DNA from 2 places in the Proteiniborus sp. DW1 genome. Region 1 is predicted to be linked to the other one. Evidence: riboswitches for the same ligand, from Rfam matches in the RefSeq annotation. Region 1 holds a riboswitch; the other holds the start of a gene.
The links. Region 1 has a riboswitch for cyclic di-AMP ahead of DW1_RS07325 (cell wall hydrolase). Riboswitches for the same ligand answer to the same signal wherever they lie in the genome.
Positions count from the first base shown of each region.

Region 2: linked by a shared signal. The riboswitch ahead of DW1_RS13505 (NAD/NADP-dependent octopine/nopaline dehydrogenase family protein) and the one ahead of DW1_RS07325 (cell wall hydrolase) in region 1 are both predicted to bind cyclic di-AMP.

Region 1 is NZ_FMDO01000030.1:65,541-73,700, reverse strand. Features, by position in the region: gene DW1_RS07330 (M16 family metallopeptidase) at 60-1,304, opposite strand; cyclic di-AMP (ydaO/yuaA leader) riboswitch at 1,695-1,827, shown strand; gene DW1_RS07325 (cell wall hydrolase) at 1,834-2,526, shown strand; gene DW1_RS07320 (RidA family protein) at 2,764-3,144, opposite strand; gene DW1_RS07315 (NAD(P)-dependent malic enzyme) at 3,317-4,492, opposite strand; gene DW1_RS07310 (Fe-S-containing hydro-lyase) at 4,508-5,044, opposite strand; gene DW1_RS07305 (fumarate hydratase) at 5,071-5,913, opposite strand; gene DW1_RS07300 (aspartate ammonia-lyase) at 6,387-7,835, shown strand; gene DW1_RS07295 (DUF47 domain-containing protein) at 7,907-8,160, opposite strand, start outside.
Region 2 is NZ_FMDO01000056.1:3,564-11,723, reverse strand. Features, by position in the region: gene DW1_RS13525 (DUF6591 domain-containing protein) at 1-492, shown strand, start outside; gene DW1_RS13520 (helix-turn-helix domain-containing protein) at 575-1,432, shown strand; gene megL (methionine gamma-lyase) at 1,617-2,819, opposite strand; cyclic di-AMP (ydaO/yuaA leader) riboswitch at 3,084-3,209, shown strand; gene eam (glutamate 2,3-aminomutase) at 3,485-4,747, shown strand; cyclic di-AMP (ydaO/yuaA leader) riboswitch at 4,914-5,040, shown strand; gene DW1_RS13505 (NAD/NADP-dependent octopine/nopaline dehydrogenase family protein) at 5,140-6,258, shown strand; gene DW1_RS13500 (cobalamin-dependent protein) at 6,258-7,901, shown strand; gene DW1_RS13495 (FAD-dependent oxidoreductase) at 8,098-8,160, opposite strand, start outside.

The sequences.
Region 1 (8,160 bases):
TTTAACAGTATATACCTATTTTTATATAATCTGATTGTAGTTAAAGCCTAGGATTTTCATTATCTTTTATTGAGTAGCATGTGAATAGTAGCTCCATTTAAAACTTTTCCAGCTACTTTATATACATCTTCTGCTTTTATATTATTTAAGGCCTCTAAATCCTCTGAAAAGCCATCTATCCTTCTATTCATTAGCATCTGGTGGAGTACATAGTTGCACAAACCTTCTGAGTCCTCAAGAATTGATGCTATTCCAGTTTTCATAGCTTTTTTCATTAGACTTATGTTTCTCTCATCTATGACTATATGCTTGTTTACAATGTTTTTAATACAATTATCTATCGTTTCTTTAGCCTCCAAAATATCATCCTCAGATGCAGAACAATAAATATATAAGGTTTTTATATAATCAGTTACATCTATTTCTGAATAAACATCATAAGATATTCCTTTATCTTCTCTTAAAGCCCTAAAAAGAATGGAGTTTGCGCTTTTACCAAGCTTATGGTTAAGAATCTCTAGTGCAAGTTCTTCATCTCTAGTTAGGTCATAAAAGGTGTATAGGTACACAATGGTATTCTGCTCTATCTCTTTTTTATATGAGATAACCTCTATACTTCGGTTCTTTTCAGTTAATATCTTTTTCTTTTTTAGTACTTTCCTTTTCCATAAACTAAAATACTTCTTAACCATTTCAATAACTTCCTCATGAGCTAATGAAGACACTATGCTTATTACAGTATTATTGGGAATATAGTACTGTTCATAAAAAGATACTATTTTTTCTCTAGTAACATTTTTAATGATACTTTCTTTACCTAATATATCATATCTTAGTGGGCTTTTCTCGAAACCTACACTATTTACCCTACTATAACTATAATGCTCTACATCATCATAACCACTTCTAAACTCTGCTAGGATAACTCCTCTTTCTTTTTCTATTTCTTTGGAAGGAAAAGTAGAGTTTATTACCATATCTGATAATATCTCCAAGGATTTTTCTAACTCCTGAAGAAGTGCAGTTATTGAAAAAACAGTAGATGTATATGTTGTATAAGCATTATATGAACCTGCCCTATCTTCTAAATCTTGATCTATATCAATATTAGTTCTTGTTTTGGTTCCTTTAAAAAGCATATGCTCAATAAAATGACAAAGTCCCTTTTCATTCTCCTCTTCATTAACAGCACCTACATCAATTCCTAAGTGAATAGAACAAAGCTCTGTATCTTTTTTTATAGAGACTACCCTTAAGCCATTATCTAGGATTTGATCCTTCCAATCAAAAAATTGTTTATTCATTTTTTTAAACTCCTAATCTAATAAAAGAAAATTTTTTTGCTGTTCTAAGTTTATATATTTAAACTCATTACCTAAGATATTATAAATGATTTTAATACAATTTCATAGTCAAAATAGACTTAAATTACTAAAAAACTGTATGCTAATACTCATACGATTTAATCCAATTCTTTTCTTCCTTTCAAATAGAAAATTCAGCTAAAATAACCTACTAATATAAACTTCTTGTCTTAAAGTAATCATATATCCAATTACATTGTCAATCTATTTATATATTAACGCTTACTCCTATTAATAGTGGTTTAATATGGCCTAATATGTAATTTGTTCTAATCTTGAATAAAGGTTGACATAACTTTTTTGGACCTATATAATAACTTTATGCCCAAAACACTATGCTTGCTGAATCCTATATATTTAGGTACGGAGGAACCATTAAAGGGGTTAATCTATGAGTCTCATAGTAGGGAGCCTTCTATCCCGAACCCGTCAGCTAACTTCGGAAGCAAAATAGGAAGGAGTGTTTTCAATGAAAATACGTAAAAGAGGAATTGTAGTATTAATTTTAGTAATAGTATTAATCTTACTGAACATAACAAGTGTCTTTGCTACTGAAAATTATACAGTTTTAAAGTTTAGGAGCAGGGGGCCAGAAGTATCTAAATTACAACAGACTTTAAATAATAAAGGCTTCTGGGCTGGAAATGTTGATGGTATCTTCGGTCCCAGAACTGAAAAAGCAGTTATTGAGTTTCAAAAAGCTAACAAGATACTCATTGATGGAATTGCAGGTAGACAAACTCAATCATTATTGTATAGAACTTCAGCTTCACGTGGGACAAACTCTGGTAGCAGTAACACAGACTTATATTGGCTTTCTCGTATTATCCATGCAGAAGCTGGTGGGGAGCCATATAGAGGGAAAGTAGCTGTAGGAAATGTTGTCCTAAACAGAGTGGCTTCAAGTGATTTCCCTAACACGATAAAGGGCGTAATATTCGAATACTATAAAGGTATTCCTCAATTTAGCCCAGTAGAAGATGGAACTATCTACAATAGCCCATCGGAAGAAAGTATACAAGTAGCAAAAGATGCTCTAAATGGTGTTAAGCCAGTAGGAGCTTCAACTTACTTTTTCAATCCAGATAAAGCAGCAGGTAAATGGATTATAAATAACAAGACATATGTAACACGTATCGGTGGACACGTGTTTTACAAATAGTAAGATTAATAAATAAGTGACAAGAGTACACTCTCCTGTCACTTATTTACATAATTTCAAGTACTACCTGACAATGTTCACTGTCCATAATATCATAATGGACCTGTGCATCTATCAGTTTGTCCTTTAATCTTTCAGTCACTATAAAATAGTCAATTCTTCAGCCTACAGTTCTATCTCTTGCTTCTCTCGTATAGTACCACCATGAATATATCTGCTTTGTCTGTATAAAAATATCTACTTTTTCCTAGCAATCATTTCTATTTCAACCTGTGCTCCTAATGGCAACGACGCAACTCCTATTGTAGTTCTTGCAGGATATGGGCTTGAAAATTGTCTTTCATATACCTGGTTCATTGCAGAAAAGTTATCCATATTTGTAAGAAATACATTTACCTTAACCACATCATCAGGGGTAAGCCCTGCAGCTTCAAGTACGCTAAACAGATTTTTAAAGCACTGCTCAGTTTGCTCCGTAATACTACCTTCTACGAGCTTGCCTGTATTTGAGTCTATAGGAGTTTGTCCTGAAAAATAAACTGTATCTCCTGATTCTACTGCATGTGAGTATGGACCAACGGCTACTGCATCCTTAGCATTAAATGCTTTCCGTGACATAAAAATCTTCCTCCCTTTTAACTTATAGTATCTGCCTCTTAGCATGTATTTTATAATAATTTCTTTCAGCAAAAATTACATTTATGAACAATTTTATTCTCTTCTATATAGAGAACTATAACATAAAAGCCCTGATTAGGCTTTCAGTCTAGTCAAGGCTTTCTCTGTAAAACTATATTCTAGCTACACCATCTTCAATAGCTGCTTTCTTAACTGCTTCTGCAACTGCCACAGCTACTTCCTTATTAAATGGGCTTGGTATTATCATATCTACGCTTAGCTCATCTTCTTTAACTACATTTGCAATTCCATATGCTGCTTGAATTTTCATATTCTCAGTTATTCTACTAGCCCTTACATCTAAAGCACCTCTGAATATACCTGGGAATGCTAGAACATTATTTATTTGATTAGCAAAATCAGATCTTCCTGTTCCTACTATAAAGGCTCCTGCTTCCTTAGCATCATCTGGCATAATCTCTGGTATCGGATTTGCCATAGCAAAAATCATTGGTTTGTCGCCCATTGTTCTAACCATGTCTTTAGTTAAGCAGTTAGCTGAAGACACCCCAATAAAAACATTCTTACCAACTATAACATCCTTTAATTCACCATTTTGTGAACTTCTGTTTGTTATTTCAGCCATTTCCTTTTTAATTGGATTTAAGTCCTGCCTATCTTTAGATATGGCTCCTTTTGTATCACATAGGATTACATCCTTTACACCAGCACTTAGTAGAAGTTTTGCTATTGCAACACCTGCTGCCCCAGCTCCATTTATTACAACTTCTAAGTCTTTAAATTTTTTTTCTGCTAATTTTAATCCATTTATAAGTCCTGCTAATACTACTATAGCAGTTCCATGCTGATCATCATGGAAAACTGGTATATCTAGCTCTTCATCTAATCTTCTTTCTATTTCAAAGCATTTTGGTGCAGCTATGTCTTCTAAATTTATACCTCCAAACACAGGCTCTAATAGTTTTACTGTTCTAATTATTTCTTCTATGTCTGTAGTATTTAAACATATAGGAAATGCATCTACATCTGCATAATTTTTAAATAATATTGACTTCCCTTCCATTACTGGAATAGCACCATATGGTCCTATATCTCCTAATCCCAACACTGCTGTACCATCACTTACTACAGCAACTGAATTCCCTTTAAATGTATATTCATATACCTTGTCTTTACACTTCGCTATTTCTTTACATGGCTGAGCTACCCCTGGTGTATATGCCATAGATAAATCATCTTTATTTTCAACTTTAACCTTACTTTTAATACTAACTTTACCTTTGTTTTCTCTATGCATTTGTAATGACAATTCATTATAATCTTTCATGAACCTTATCCTCTCCTATTTGTTATTTTCATATAGATTGTTTCCGTAAGTATCTATACATACTATTAAAGGCATATTTTCCACTCTTAATTTTCTGATGGCCTCTGTACCTAAATCATCATAGGCTACTACTTCTGATTCCTTAACAGAGCTTGCTATTAAAGCACCTGCACCACCTACTGCTGCAAAGTATACTGCTCCATACTTTTTCATGCCTTCAATAACTTCATCACTTCTTAATCCCTTTCCAATCATGCCCGATAATCCTAGTTCTAGTAGGGGAACAGTCATACTATCCATTCTATAGCTAGTTGTAGGACCAGCAGCACCTATAACCTTTCCAGGCTTTGCAGGAGTCGGGCCAACATAAAAAATCACTGCATCTTTTATATCAAATGGAAGTTCTTCCTTGTTTTTTATTGTTTCCATTAAGCGTTTATGAGCAGCGTCCCTTCCTGTATAAATTGTACCTGTTAGAGAGACTACATCACCAGCTCTAAGTTCTCCTAACACATCCTTAGTTAGTGGAGTGTTTATCGATTTTATAGTCATTTTTTTCACCTCTAGTCTAAATATAATTATAAAACTATGGTACTATGTCTAGAAGAATGGCAGTTAATATTTACTGCTACTGGAAGCCCAGCAATATGTGTAGGATAGGACTCAATATGCACGTCTAATGCAGTAGTAACTCCTCCTAAACCCTGCGGACCTATTCCTAATGTATTTATTTTCTCTAGTAGTCTTTCTTCTAGTCTTGCAAGATGTTCTAACTTGTTCCTAGATCCAATCGGCCTAATTAATGAATATTTTGCTAAATTAGCAGCCTTATCCATAGTACCTCCTATGCCTACCCCTACTATAATAGGTGGACAAGGATTTGGTCCTGCATCTTTAACTGCCTTTATTACAAAATCAAATACTCCTTCTTCTCCATCTGAAGGCTTGAGCATTTTAACTTGACTCATGTTCTCACTGCCAAAGCCCTTGAACATAAGCTCTATTTTAACTTTATCTCCTGGCACTATATTGTAGTAAATAACTGCTGGCGAATTATTTTTAGTATTATTTCTAAGAAGTGGATCATCTACAACTGATTTTCTTAAGTAACCATCTCTATAACCATCAATTACACCTTTATTTATGGCATCAGTTACATTTCCATTTACAAAATGAACTTCTTGTCCAACCTCTACAAAGGCTACCACCATTCCTGTATCCTGACATAAAGGTATAGCCTCTTCCTTGGCTACTTCTGCATTCTTAATTAACATATCCAATATCATATTTCCAACGGTGGAGCTTTCTTTTTCTTTAGCCTCTTTAAAAGCATTCATTATGTCTTCTTCTATGAAAATATTAGAAGATATACATTTCTCTGCTACTAGCTTTTGTATGATATTTACATCTATTTCTCGCAATATTGTCACCTCATTTTGATTTTATATGCTACGATTCACTCATATTCATGTTCCTATATTCTATGAGTAAGTTCAAAATCCTTCTTTATCGACAAAAAAGATTGTTTTCTAGGATAGACTATCTGTTATTAATCCAATAATCAACCTAGTTTCTTTACAATTTGAACAAAACGTAATTTATTAAATATTCTTTATATTTCAACGATTAGTAGATGTTGCCATGAAATGAACATCAGTAAGATTTTTTTAAGACATAGTTCGACATCTAGTTGATTATTTTATTAAAAAGGGCTATAATTGGTTTGCATGTGATATTTGTTGTTTTTTTAAACTACATGAGTAAAAAGTTAAAGCCTTATAATTTTAAGTTCAGGTAGAGTATTCTCGGTCTGGACGTTTAGTCATGTTGTTTTAAACTAATATCTATTATCTAAGTTTCAATACAATAATCATCCATAAGGGGGATAAATAATATGAGTATAACAGACAGTTTCACCAATTTTAGAGAAGAAAGCGATTCTATAGGTACGAAACAAGTTCCTATAGATGCATATTACGGTGTCCAAACCTTAAGAGCAGCTGAGAACTTTAATATAACTGGTACTAGAATGCATGAAGAATTCATAAATAGTCTTGCTCTTGTAAAAAAAGCATCTGCAATAACAAATAGAGAAGTTGGATTGCTAACTAAAAAGATTGAAAGTGCAATTGTTCAAGCATGCGATGAAATACTTGTAGGAAATCTTCATGATGAGTTTATTGTTGACCCTATTCAAGGTGGAGCAGGTACTTCTGCTAATATGAATATAAATGAGGTTGTTGCTAACAGAGCTAACGAAATGTTAGGTGGAGAAAAAGGAGCATATGATTTTGTTCATCCAAATGACCATGTGAATATGGGACAATCTACAAACGATGTTATTCCTACTGCAGGTAAAATTACTATTTTAAAGCTACTTCCTAAGGTTATTAGAGAGTTAGAAAAGTTACATGCTGCACTTTTAGAAAAATCATTAGAATTTAATGACGTAATTAAAATGGGAAGAACCCAAATGCAAGATGCTGTACCTATTAGATTAGGTCAAGAATTTAAAGCTTATAGTTCTGTAATAAAAAGAGATATAGCTAGAATTACTAAGGTTCAAGAAGAACTTAAAGTTGTAAATATGGGTGGAACTGCAATAGGTACAGGTGTAAATGCTGATGATGAGTATTTTGACAGAGTAGTACCTAACCTTAGTTTAGTCACTGGCTTTGATTTTCACCAAGCAGAAGACTTAGTAGATTCAACACAAAACTTAGATTGCTTTGTATCTGTTTCCTCTGCTATTAAAACATGTGCTGTTAGCTTATCTAAAATTTCAAATGACCTTAGGCTTATGTCATCTGGACCAAGAACTGGCTTTGGTGAAATTAATCTTCCACCAAAACAAAATGGTTCTTCCATAATGCCAGGCAAGGTTAATCCTGTTATTCCAGAGGTTATGAGTCAAGTAGCATTTAAGATTATAGGTAATGACGTTGCAATAACTATGGCTGCAGAAGCAGGACAATTAGAGTTAAATGCTTTTGAACCATTAATTTTCTTCAATCTGTTCCAATCTATAGAAATGCTAGCTAACGGAATAAACACACTCACTGAAAATTGTATTAAGGGAATTACTGCAAACAAGGAAAGATGTAGAGACTTAGTTGAAAATAGTATTGGAATTGTCACTGCTATTTGTCCACATATAGGATATAAAAAAGCTGCAGAAATTGCAAAATTAGCAATGAGTACTGGTAAACCTATAAGAAATATTATATTAGAAAATAATATTTTAAATGAATCAGAGCTAGATGCTGTATTAGACCCAATACATATGACAGAGCCAGGAATATCAGCAAAATTCTTAATGGAAAATAAAAAAATCGACCTATAATATTTTATATGGAATATAAAAAGCACAGAGTACAAGATTATTATCGTCTATACTCTGTGCTTTTAAATATATTATGAATTCTTCATTATCACACTTTCTACTACACTAGAAACATTTTCGCATACATCGCAACATTTTTCTAAATAGTTGTAGATTTTATCCCATGCTGTAATTTCTAAAACATCCTTGCATGTTACATACAGATTTCTTATTGCTTCCATAAACAGTTTGTCTGCTTCTTCCTCAAAATTATTGATTTCCACAACTAGATTATGTAATGTCTGAGACTTTCTGAAATTATGGAACTCACTCAACATTTGTTTAA
Region 2 (8,160 bases), on a different contig from region 1:
CTAGCAATAATACTTGTACTTGTTATCCTATTTACTCTAGGAGCCTGTGGCATTAGAAAAAAAGTAGATGAAAAGATATCGGAAAAAATAACAGAAGGAGTAGTAAGTAAAATTACAGGTGGCAAGGCTGATATAGATTTTGATAAAGGAGGACTAACAATAAAAGAAGATGGGCAAGAAGTTACTTTTGGTGGTTCTGAATGGCCAGAAGGGAAAGCTGCTAATCTTTTACCAAAGCTTAAAAAGGGCAATATAACATCGGTAATTAGTTCTAACAACCTATCTATGATTAGCATAGAAGGAATAGATGAAAAGGTCTTTAAAGAGTATATAGAAGAGCTAAAGGATAAAGGTTTTGAGAATGACATCTCTGAGTTTTCTGACAACTCAACCAAAAGCTACTATGCAACACTAGATGAAAATGCTTATGTGCAAGTAATATACAGTGTGGAAGATAAAAGTATTAATATAAGTGTTCAGGTTAATGAATAGAGGTTATGAACGGTAAAAGCAATGTTTAAATGCGATCTCTACTGTTGATAGAATTTAATAATTATTTACTGGAGGAGTTACTATGTTAAAGTTAGACGATATATTATTTAAGAAGTTACCTGATGAATATACTTCAGACTTAAAAATATACGCAAGCAATAATATATCCATTGCTAAACCAGATAAATTTATTACAAACGTAGAATCCTGCTTCAATAATTATCATATTTCAATCCCAACAGTTACTCCTCCTCCGACAAAAATAGGAAATAGGGTTTATGAATTTAAGGCGAACAGGGCTATGGTACTGAATCCTGGTCAGCCAATTTTAGTCACTGAGGATGTCCCCACAAAAGAATATATAGCAATAGTTGTTAATAAAAAATTCATGCAGGAAATTGCATACAATGCCTGTGGTAAGACAGATGTGCAATTTATCTTAGATAATTATGTAGTAAGTAGAAGACTTATGAATTCTATAGAAGAGTTTATATATGAGGCAACTAACAAATTATCTAATTTTACATTGATGTTAGATAGCCTTAGTATTCAGATTGCGGTACAGTTACTTAGGGAAATAGATAGTAACATAACAAGTAAAATCAGCAAGAAAGTTTATTCAGATAAGCCTCATATAAACAAAGCTATAGAATTTATCGAGGAATATTACAACAGCAATATTAGTATTGAGGACTTGTGTAAAGTATGTAATCTAAGTCCGTATCACTTTATTAGAATATTTAAGCAGGAAACTGGAAAAACTCCACATGAATATATACTAGATAAGAAGATTGAAGAAGCTATAAAGTTAATTGAGGGTAAGCAGTATTCATTAAATGAAATAGCCCAATTATGTGGCTTTATCAGTCAAAGTCATTTTAGCACGGTGTTTAGAAAAAGAATTGGTATAAGTCCCTCACTCTATAGAAAACAGCTATGACAAAAATCTAAATAGATTTTAATATAAGGGGCAATTGCATTATATACAATATATAGTTTTATATAAAAAATCAAGAGATTCTTCGGACTTGCGTTTTCAGAATGACGTGCTTTGCAAGCTGTCACACTAGACGTAAGGGAAGAATCTCTTTTTATTTAGTTAAGCAACATCCTCTATCATAAATTTATAATATCATATCTAAAGCATTTTTTAAGTCATTTATTATATCACTGCAAGTTTCAAGACCTACGGATAATCTAACCAGGCCTTCACTAATACCAGCAGCTGCTCTTTCTTCAGGCGTATAAGGAGAGTGAGTCATAGAAGCAGGATGTTGTATTAGTGTTTCTGTATCTCCTAAGCTTACAGCTGTTTTGCAAAGGTGAGTATTATTGATAACTTTTTTACCTTCTTCTATCCCACCATTTAACTCAAAGGCAATAATTGCTCCTGGTAATTTCATTTGTTTTTTAGCTAATTCATATTGTTCAAAGCTTTCTAGTCCTGGATAGTAAACTTTCTTAACTGCTGGATGACTTTCAAGGAATTTAGCAATTTCCATAGCGTTTTGGCAGTGTTTTTCCATTCTTATCTCAAGAGTCTTCATGCCTCTCATAATTAAGAATGCATCAAAGGGGCTTAAGCATGAGCCAGTCATATCTTTTATCCCAAAGAGACGTACTTCATTTATAAATTCTTGCTTTCCTGCTACGAAACCTGCTATTACATCTCCATGACCATTTAGATATTTTGTAGCAGAGTGAAGAACAACGTCAGCTCCAAGCTCTATAGGTCTTTGGATATAAGGTGTGGCAAAGGTGTTGTCTACTATTACTATACAGTCTTCTTTTTCATGGGCTATATCAGATATTGCTTTAATGTCTGTAATAAGCAGTGTTGGATTTGCAGGTGTTTCTAAATATACTACTCTTGTATTTTCCTTCATAGCTTTTCGCACATTTTCAGGATCACTAGTATCTACAAAAGAAACCTCCACACCAAATCTAGTAAGCCCATGATTTATATAGGCAAAAGTACATCCATATAGAGTTTCAGCAGCTACTATATGGTCCCCAGCTTTTAATGTTGTCCATAAAGTTGAAGATACTGCTCCCATACCAGAGCCAGTGGATACGCAAGCTTCTGCACCTTCTAATATAGCAACCTTTTCTTCAACTTGAGAGTTTGTAGGATTACCTAACCTAGTATAGATGTAGCCCTCTTCCTCTAAAGCAAATCTTCTTCCCCCTTGTTCGGCAGTATCAAATACAAAGGTTGAGGTTTGATAAATAGGAGTTACTAGTGCACCAGTAGCAGCATCAGTTTTATGACCTCCATGTATAGCTTTGGTTCCAAACCCCATAGACTCCAATTTTTTTCTTTCCATAATATATGCCCCCCTAAATATAGTTATGTATTGCTATTATAGGAACTAATAAAATCTAAAATAGGAACAACAAAAAAGAGATTAAGTCACTACTATTTTGTATTAAAGCTACATTGATAATATTCAATTTGTCTAGTAAAAACCCTTTAAAGATTAAGAAAAATTTAAAATTACTGGGAGAAGTACCAAGTAAGAGTTAGAAAATAAATTTGCATTTTTCAATGTCTTGTGGTATAATTATAGACAAATTTTATTATGATAATATAAAAAATAATGCTGAATTCTCTTAAGAAGCGGGGGAACCAATTTCTGGGGTGAATCCTATTTAGGAGGGGCTACCCTTTAGTCCTAATCCGGCAGCTAACCTCGTAAGCGTAGAAAGGGGCAGTAATTTTACTTGTATAGAAACCATGAAGCCTCGTGGTTTTTTTATTGAAAAAAGCAGTTTACATAATATAGCAACATAGATTTTGATAACATTTCTAAAGTCCAATCTATGCATATCATGAAAGTTGTTATCGATTCAACTATTTTATATCCTTACTCTTATCCTAACTTTTCAATTATTAATGAGGATGTGTTGATTTATATACCTAGGATTCATTTCCTATTTTTTGTTATGTTACAAGATAATAAAGATATTAAAAGTGAAAGGAGCGTATTTGATGAAAGAAACTTTGAACAGGAAAAAACAAATTTCATTAAAAAGAGCAGAGGAGTTAAAATCTAAAATTCAGGATTATTTAGATATTAAGGATAGTATTCCAGTTGGCTTAAACTTATCAGAAGAATATAAGGAGGCAAAGCTCAAGATATTAGGATTACTAAATGGAACTGATGAGGACTGGAATGACTATAGGTGGCAACTTACCAATAGAATAAGTGATGTAGATACATTAAGTAAAATTATAAACCTAAGCGAAAAGGAAAAATCCAATATTAGAAAAATTGGGGAAAAATATAGGTGGGCTATATCACCATATTATGCAAGTTTGATAGACAAGGATGATAAGTATGATCCCATAAGACTACTTTGTATTCCTTCAATTATGGAAGTGATGGAGAGTTCAGGAGATGCTGACCCCATGGCGGAAGAATACACTAACCCAGCAGGATGTTTAACTAGAAGATATCCAGATAGGCTAATATTAAATGTAACAAATGAATGTGCAATGTATTGTAGACATTGTCAAAGAAGAAGAAATATTGGACAAAAAGATGAACATTCATCCACTGAGATGATTGAGGAATCTATTAAATATATAAGAGACAATAAAGAAATTCGAGATGTGCTTATTACTGGAGGAGACCCGCTTACATTACCGGATAATAGGTTAGATTGGATACTAAAGGAAATCAGTTCCATACCTCATGTTGACTATATCAGGATTGGCTCTAGAGTTCCTGTTACTATGCCTCAGAGAATTACAGATGACTTGGTAAATATAATTAAAAAATATCATCCAGTATATATAAATACTCACTTTAATCATCCTAAAGAAATAACTGAGGAATCAAAGGCGGCATGTGAAAAGCTAGCCAATGCTGGAATTCCACTTGGAAACCAGGCAGTATTGCTAAATGGAATAAATAACGACAAGTTTGTTATGAGAAGGTTGAATCAGGAATTACTTAAAATCAGGGTAAAGCCTTATTATATTTTCCATGCTAAGCATGTTATAGGAACTTCGCATTTTAATACTTCTGTAGATGATGGATTAGAGATAATGGAGTATTTAAGAGGATATACTTCAGGTATGGCTATACCAACATATATAGTAAATGCACCAAAAGGAAAAGGAAAAACACCTTTATTGCCACAGTATCTAGTTTCCAGAGGAAAAGACTATATCATGTTTAGAACTTGGGAAGGTAAAGTGGTAAGATATGAGAATTATCCGACTCAAAATATAAGGGATTTTATTTAAAAGTATAAAGGTTAGCGAAAATACTTAGTTTCCTATTTATCTAATTAAAAAATAGTATTAATTTTTTGGACATGAAAATAATATAATTTATAAATAGATAAAAATATTTCTATTGTAAAGGATGGAAGTATATGTTATAATTTTCATAATAATTATGACTAAAATAAATATAGAATCGCTGAATTCTCTTAAGAAGCGGGGGAACCAATTTTTAGGGGTGAATCCTATTTAGGAGGGGCTACCCTTTAGCCCTAACCCGACAGCTAACCTCGTAAGCGTATAAGGGGGCAGTATAGTATACTGATGTAAAAACTATGGAACCCCATGGTTTTTTTTGACCCCAAAATTTTAGTTAACATAATTCGGAAATTTGATTTTGGGAGGATGGGTATATGGATAGGAGTCTTAGGTATTGTATTATTGGGGCAGGCAATGGAGGAATTGCAATGGCAGGCTACCTTGCGATGATTGGATATAAGGTAAACCTGTATAATAGAACATTAGAAAAGATATTCCCTTTAATGAAGGAACAAACCATTTACCTTACAGGCGAAGAAAATGGATACGGAGTACTAAATAAAGTTACAAACAACATTGAAGAGGCGGTTAAAGATGTTGACATAATAATGGTAACCATACCGGCTATGGGACATTATGATATAGCTAAGGAAATGGCTCCTTATTTAAAAGATGGGCAGATAATAGTATTAAATCCTGGACGGACTGGAGGGGCTCTAGAGGTATATGAAACTCTATTAAGAGAAAGAAAGAAGAACAATATTATAGTAGCAGAAGCTCAAACTTTCATTTATGCTTGTAGAGCTACTAAATATAATCATGCACATATTTTTAAATCTAAAAAGGAAGTAACCTTAGCAGCTATACCAGCTATAAAAACTAATTATGTTTTAGAACTTATCAATGAAGCATACCCGCAGTTCATTCCAGCCAAGGATGTTTTAGAAACTAGTATCAACAACTATGGAGCAATATTTCATCCAGCACCAACACTTTTAAATAGTGGACATATTGAAAGAGGGGCACCTTTTGAATACTATACTGAGGGGATAACACCATCAATAGGTAATTTTCTTGAGAAAATAGATAGAGAGAGAATGGAGTTAGGAAGAATGCTTCAGGTAGAGACATTGTCTGCTACTGAATGGTTAAGGGAGACATATGGAGCAAAGGGTGACAGTATTTTTGAGGCAGTTCAGAGCAACCCTGCATATAAAGGATTGCAAGCACCTCAGGGTTTACATATTAGATATATTTATGAAGATGTTCCCTACAGTCTTGTGCCATTAGAGTCTATTGCCCATAGCTTAGGCATGAAAACTCCGGCCATATCTTCTATAATCAACGTGGCTCAATTAATGACAAATATTGATTTTAGATTAGAAGGTAGAACAGCAGATAGGCTTGGCTTAGAAGGTCTAACTATTGCTGAAATGCATATGCTAGCGAGAAGAGGAACAATAGTTAAGAGAAGGTTGGAAGAGGTGGTTTAATGAAGAAAATTATAGGATTAACACTTGGAAATTGTGTTCATGTAGCAGGGACAATGAATTTTTTAAGTTTAGCAGAAAAGGAAAACTATAAAACAGAATTTGTAGGTATAGGAATAAGCGTTGAAGAGATTATTAAGATTATTGAAGAAAAGAAGCCTGACATTGTAGGACTATCATATAGGCTTTCACCAGAACCGCTTCATAAGATACTTGAAGAGTTGAAGAAAAATATCGAAGAAAAAAAGGAGCTTAAGGCCATAACTTGGCTATTTGGAGGCACGGAGCCAACAGCCTTAGTGGCAGAGAAATATAATATATTTCATAAGATATTTTATGGTACTGAGGATATTGATGAGGTAATAGCTTATATTAAAGGTCAAGAAAATCAAGAAGAAGAAGTGTATCCTAAAAATCTCATAGATAGAATAAAGGCTAAGTATCCATATCCTGTACTGAGACATCATTTAGGACTTACTTCTATAGAGAAGACTATAGAAGCCATAGAAAAGATTGCTGAAGCTAGGGTGCTAGATATAATATCCATTGCCCCAGATCAAAATGCACAAGAGTTTTTCTTTGATCAGGAAAATATGGATGAGAACTTAAGAGGAGCTGGGGGAGTGCCTGTAAGAACTTGTGAGGATTTGAGGAAGTTATATTCTGCAGCTCAAAGAGGGAATTATCCCCTATTAAGGTCTTATAGTGGAACTAAGAACATAATTAAATTTGCAGAGGTTTTAAAGGATACCATAAACAATGCTTGGTGTGCAGTGCCTCTTTTCTGGTACTCAGAGCTAGATAAAAGGGGGCCAAGAACCCTAAGAGATGCCATAATAGAAAATCAACAGGTAATGGCTTGGCATGGAGAAAGAAACATACCAGTAGAAGTAAATGATCCTCATCATTGGAGTCTAAGAGATGCCCATGATGCTATAGGAGTTGCTGCTGCATATTTAGCTGCATATAATGCGAAAAAAATGGGGGTAAGGGATTACATAGCACAATTTATGTTTAATGTGCCAGCTCATATTTCGGCTGAGAACGACTTAGGTAAAATGTTAGCTAAGATAGAGCTAATAGAAAGCTTAATTGATGAGAATTTTAGAGTATATCGTCAAGCTAGAGCAGGCTTAGCCAGCTTCCCAGCAGATTTAAGTCAAGCAAAGGGGCAATTGGCTGCATCTGCATATTTAGCTATGGCTATAAAGCCTCATATATATCATGTAGTGGGCTTCTGTGAAGCACATCATGCAGCAGAGGCAGAGGATGTTATAGAATCCTGTAAAATAGTCAGAGGAATAATCAAAAACGAGTTTTTAGGTTCTATAAACTTAACTAAGGATGCAAATGTTCAAAGAAGAAAAAATGAGCTAATAGAAGAAGCAAAGCTTATCATAGATAGCATAAGAATACTTAATTTTAAAGTGGAAGACCCTTTAATAGACCCAGATACATTAGTAAAAGCAGTTGAACTAGGAATATTAGATGCTCCTCAGCTAAAAGGTATAGGTACAGCAAAAGGAGAATTAAAAACAAGAATGGTAAGTGGCGCATTGTATGCCTACGACGAAGAAAATACTAGAATAATACCTGAGAAGGAGAGAGTAGAAGCTATCCTAAGAAACTCTAATGCCATTTTTTAAATTAACTACACTTTTGACGTATGTCATCCTGAGCGTTAGCGAAGGATCTCGTTAAGCAATAGTTGGCAGTAGTTAAACAATAGTTTAATGATTGTTTAACTACTGCTTATTATTATTTAACTATTGTTATAACATGAGATTCTTCACTACGTCTAGAATGATAAAATAGTGATTTTTACATAGTTTAATATCTTATTTAAAAATCTTCCTGAAGGAGCTTCTTTAAAGTATTTACATCATTAGAAAAGCTTAGTGGTTT